Regions from separate parts of the Paenibacillus sp. KN14-4R genome, predicted to be linked through region 1. Evidence: riboswitches for the same ligand, from Rfam matches in the RefSeq annotation. Region 1 holds a riboswitch; the other holds the start of a gene.
What was found. A riboswitch is a leader RNA that binds a small molecule or an ion and turns the genes downstream of it on or off. The one in region 1 is predicted to bind FMN.

Region 1 (2,397 bases):
GCCACAGTAAGGCAATTCTTCCTGATTCGAAATGGTACGATGTACATCGCCTTTTGGTAAGTTATTGTACATATGAAGGAAGCCTTGCTTACGTTCCTCTGGCCAAGTATCTAATTGTTTGAATGCTAATGCAAACTTCATAATCGTTTCTTCGCCTTGTATGTAGGGCTTCTCGATTTCATTCGCAAGCACTTCTGCAGGTTGATTTAATGCTTCTTGGATTGCAGTTAAACTTCCAATATGATCGATATCTTGATGCGTGAGAATAATCTTGCTTAATTTTTGAAAATCAGCTCCCACCTTCGAAATGGTATCTTGGAATAGTTGAGCTTGACCAGGATATCCAGTATCCACAAGGATCATTGTTTCTTGATCCCAGATCAATGTGGGGTGAATGATTGAAGGCTGACCTGCTACATTTGCTTCCAGTTCGAGTGTTTCTAATCCATTCGCGATTTTCATCTAAATCCCTCCGAGTATCATGTTATTTCTTAGCTCATCGATGAGGCCTATTAGATATAATAGAGGGTTTTATCGGTAATTACAACAAATATTTAATCATAACATATATTTAATAAAAAGTCAATAGATATATTATATTTACTTTGCAATGAAAAAGTACCTTGTCGGTATTTCAAATTCTATGCTACAATGCTAGCTAAATGAATATGGACCTTTGGGGCAGGGTGAAATTCCTGACCGGCGGTGATGGTTCCCGAGAACCTCAGCCCGCGACTCATTATTTGGTAGTAGTTCAGATAATGACTGACTTGGTGTACATTCCAAGGCCGACGGTATAGTCCGGATGGGAGAAGGTCAAAGCGAGTAGGTGCTAGATTTGTTGTGTCCAAAAACACATCGACTAGTACTTAGCTTGTTTGAATGCGCCCCGTTATCGTAATTTGATGACGGGGTGTCTTTCTTTCGAAGTGTCCAATTCAAAAACCAAGAAAGGTTGTTGAATATGGAAGAAATCATGGGTAAGCAGAAGTCTGTGCATGCTGAACATGCCGCAAGTCGTAAGTTGAATGGAGTATGGCTCGTCGTACTTGGAGCCGCAATGTGGGGTGTGGATCCTCTTTTCCGAATTTTATTGCTAAAATCATTCACATCGACGCAAATTGTATTGCTGGAGCATATCTTGCTCATGGTTTATGCACTACCTGTTCTTTGGATTCATCGTGCTGAACTTCGTAAATTAGCATTGCGGCATGTGTTTGCGATCCTGTTTATCTCATGGGGTGGATCGGCGATTGCTACAATTATGTTCACTTCAGCATTCGCGCATGGGAATCCGAACACTGTCTTATTACTTCAGAAATTACAGCCATTATTTGCGATTGTGATGGCTCGGTTTGTACTCAAAGAAACTTTGCCTAAACGTTTCCCTGTGCTGCTAATCGTTGCACTTGGTGGTACGTATTTGCTCACATTTGGATGGTCAGGTTCTGGCGGCAGCTTTGCTGAAGTAGCTGGAGTCAGCGGATTATTGTCAATTGGAGCTGCTGTACTATGGGGTGGTTCAACGGTTATGGGGCGAGTATTACTTAATAAAGTAAGCTTTGAATCCGTTACGGCATTACGTTTTGCTGCTGCATTGCCCCTGTTGCTTGTTACTTCTTGGATAGAACCTAGTACTTGGGTAATGCCAACAAACTTAGGGGACTGGGCTTCTGTGAGCGGTAGTTTATTGCTGCAAGCGTTCCTTCCGGGATTGCTTAGCTTGTTGCTGTACTACAAAGGCCTATCTAATACCAAAGCGTCTTATGCGACGCTTGCAGAACTTTCTTTTCCAGCGGTGGGCGTACTTGTGAACTGGATTGTGTTCCAACAGGCACTTACAACTTCACAGCTAGTAGGTTTCGTGCTCATTTGGGGTGCAATCGTTAGCTTATCCCGTCAGAAGTAAAGCGGAATGGCTGTGCGGGTAGATAATATTCCTAATTTGTGTACAATAAAAGATATAGCACAGATAGGAATGGAGTCCAACGCATGAAAAAGTTCAAGAAATTCTACATTGAGATTACGAGTGTATGTAATCTTGCTTGCACCTTCTGTCCACCGACACAAAGGCAAGCTAATTTTATTAAGATAGATGCTTTTACGAAAAGATTAGATGAAGTTAGGCCGCATACGGACTTTATATATTTACATGTTAAAGGGGAGCCGCTGCTGCACCCCAAGATCGATGAATTGCTGGATATCAGCCATGAAAAAGGGTTGAAAGTCAACATCACGACGAACGGTACGTTGCTGCAAAAGAACAAACACAAGCTCTTGGCTAAGCCGGCACTTCGTCAAATGAATATTTCTCTGCATAGCTTTGACGGGCATGAAGGCTCTGAGGATAAAGAAGGCTATATTGGTAATGTGTTATCTTTTATCCGCGAAGCGAGA
Region 2 (2,397 bases), 370 kb from region 1:
GCTGAACTTGCAGGTCAGCCTATTGCTAAGATCGGTATTATGGAAAAAGAGCAGTCCATATTTATATTCGGATTTGGTGTGAATAAAGTATGGCGTGGGCAAGGGCATGGTCGTAACATTTTGAAACAAACGATTGCATATGGCCAGCAGGAATTAGGTAAACCATTTGCTGCACTTGAGGTTGCGGTAACGAATTTAGGGGCACTAGGGTTATATGAATCGTGCGGGTTTGTTCATGTAAGAAGCATTGATTACTATGCGATTTGTACAGCTTGATAGAATCGTGTAAAATGAACTCATCCCAATTATACATAAGGAGTGAATCACATAATGACTAAACAAGCAAAAGTGACAATGAAAGACGGCGGAGAGGTTCTTATCGAGCTTTTTGAAAAGGATGCTCCCAATACAGTTGCAAATTTCGAGAAATTAGTAAACCAAGGTTTCTATAACGGTCTGAACTTCCACCGTGTTATTCCTGGATTCGTAGCACAAGGCGGCTGCCCAAATGGTACGGGTGCTGGTGGTCCTGGCTACACAATCAACTGTGAAATCAATCCAAACAAACATGAGCGTGGAACTCTTGCAATGGCACATGCTGGCCGCAATACAGGCGGAAGCCAATTCTACATTTGTTACGAAGCACAACCACACTTAGACGGTCAACATACCGTGTTTGGTAAGGTAACAAAGGGCATGGAAATTGTAGATACATTCAAAGGTCGCGACGTAATCGAATCGATTGTTATCGAAGAAGTTTAAGTTCGATCATCATTTAAGCTCTGAGTTGCTGTATTTGCGGCTCAGGGCTTTTTTGGCTTTATCGGCTTTTGGGACAGTAACAAGCTTCCTTGCTTTTTGTATGCCTCGATGTTAGAATGCAGGGGAGATCATACATTTATGAACCTTCGGGGCCGGGTGAAATTCCCGACCGGCGGTGATGCTTGGTAGGTGTTATTTACAAGCAAAGTCCGTGACCCGCTGATCACTAGATAATTATTTTCTAAAGATCAAGCGGTTGATCCGGTGAAATTCCGGAACCGACAGTATAGTCTGGATGGGAGAAGGGGAATAAATACGGTAACAAAGCGGTGAAAAAGCAATGGCATTTCTATGCGCTTTTTTTCACATGTAAGGCGTAATCCCTAGTGGATGTCTGCCTTTGTTTGCCGTTTTTAAAAATATTAACAGTGAATCCGCCCCGTTCGCTTAACGGGGCTTTTTGTGTTGCTTTGCAAGCGTGACTTCCAGAAACGCCTCCGTTTTGTAAAGGTGAAATCGTTCCCCTGCTATTTTTCATGTGAATGGAGGTGCTAACATGGACATTCTAAGTGATGAGTATTATATGCGTCTGGCGCTTCAGCTTGCAGGCAGTGCACAAGGTCAGACGGGAATTAATCCAGTTGTGGGTTGTGTGCTTGTTAAGGATGGACGTATTGTCGGAATGGGCGCTCATCTTCGCAGGGGTGAGGCTCATGCTGAGATTCATGCGTTACAGATGGCGGGTAATGAGGCTGCTGGGAGTACAGCGTATGTGACGTTAGAGCCTTGTTCACACTATGGAAAAACGCCACCATGCAGCCATGCACTTATTGATCGTGGTATTAAGCGAGTTGTTGTCGCGAGTGTTGATCCTAACCCACGCGTAGCAGGTACTGGTATTCAGCGTTTGCGTGAAGCGGGTATTGAAGTGAGAGCAGGTTTGCTCGCAGAGGAAGCAGCGCAGCTTAATGAAGTGTTCAACAAATTTATTGTCACTGGCATGCCATGGGTGACATTGAAGACGGCCGCCACACTAGACGGCCGGATCGCCTCTAAAACCGGTGATTCCAAGTGGATCACCGGCGAGGCTGCACGCGCCTACGTGCACATGCTGCGCCATCAGCATGGCGCGATCATGGTTGGCGCGGGAACGGTTCGCGCTGACGATCCGTCGCTCAGCGCAAGATTGTCCGTACCGGCGCTGCAGCCGGTACGCGTGCTCGTCGACGGCGCGCTTAGCACGCCGCCGTCGGCAAAGGCGCTGCAGGGCCAAGCCATGCAGCGCACCCTCGTGCTGACGACCGCAGGTGCGTCAGCAGAGCGTCGCGCCGAGCTGGAAGCGCTCGGCGTAGAGGTGATCACATGCGGCGATGGCGCGCATGTGGATCTCTCCCTTGCCCTGCGTGAGCTGGGCAAGCGGGACATCGCCTCCATCCTCTTGGAAGGAGGCGGAGGGCTGAACGGCGCGATGCTGGAAGCGCGCCTCATTGATAAGATGGTGCTGTTCTATGCACCCATCATCATTGGCGGCGATACTGCGCCTGCAAACTTCACTTTCCGTGGATATGAGCGGATGCAGGATGCGCTGCGTTTGGAGCGCCTTAAAGTGGAGCAGTTCGGGGAGGATTTTTGCCT

Region 2: linked by a shared signal. The riboswitch ahead of ribD (bifunctional diaminohydroxyphosphoribosylaminopyrimidine deaminase/5-amino-6-(5-phosphoribosylamino)uracil reductase RibD) and the one ahead of ACSBOP_RS12160 (DMT family transporter) in region 1 are both predicted to bind FMN.

The regions. Positions count from the first base shown of each region.
Region 1 is NZ_CP197466.1:2,513,876-2,516,272, reverse strand. It holds gene ACSBOP_RS12165 (MBL fold metallo-hydrolase) at 1-462, opposite strand, end outside; FMN riboswitch at 669-821, shown strand; gene ACSBOP_RS12160 (DMT family transporter) at 965-1,909, shown strand; gene ACSBOP_RS12155 (radical SAM/SPASM domain-containing protein) at 1,993-2,397, shown strand, end outside.
Region 2 is NZ_CP197466.1:2,880,975-2,883,371, reverse strand. It holds gene ACSBOP_RS14055 (GNAT family N-acetyltransferase) at 1-276, shown strand, start outside; gene ACSBOP_RS14050 (peptidylprolyl isomerase) at 331-762, shown strand; FMN riboswitch at 901-1,073, shown strand; gene ribD (bifunctional diaminohydroxyphosphoribosylaminopyrimidine deaminase/5-amino-6-(5-phosphoribosylamino)uracil reductase RibD) at 1,319-2,397, shown strand, end outside.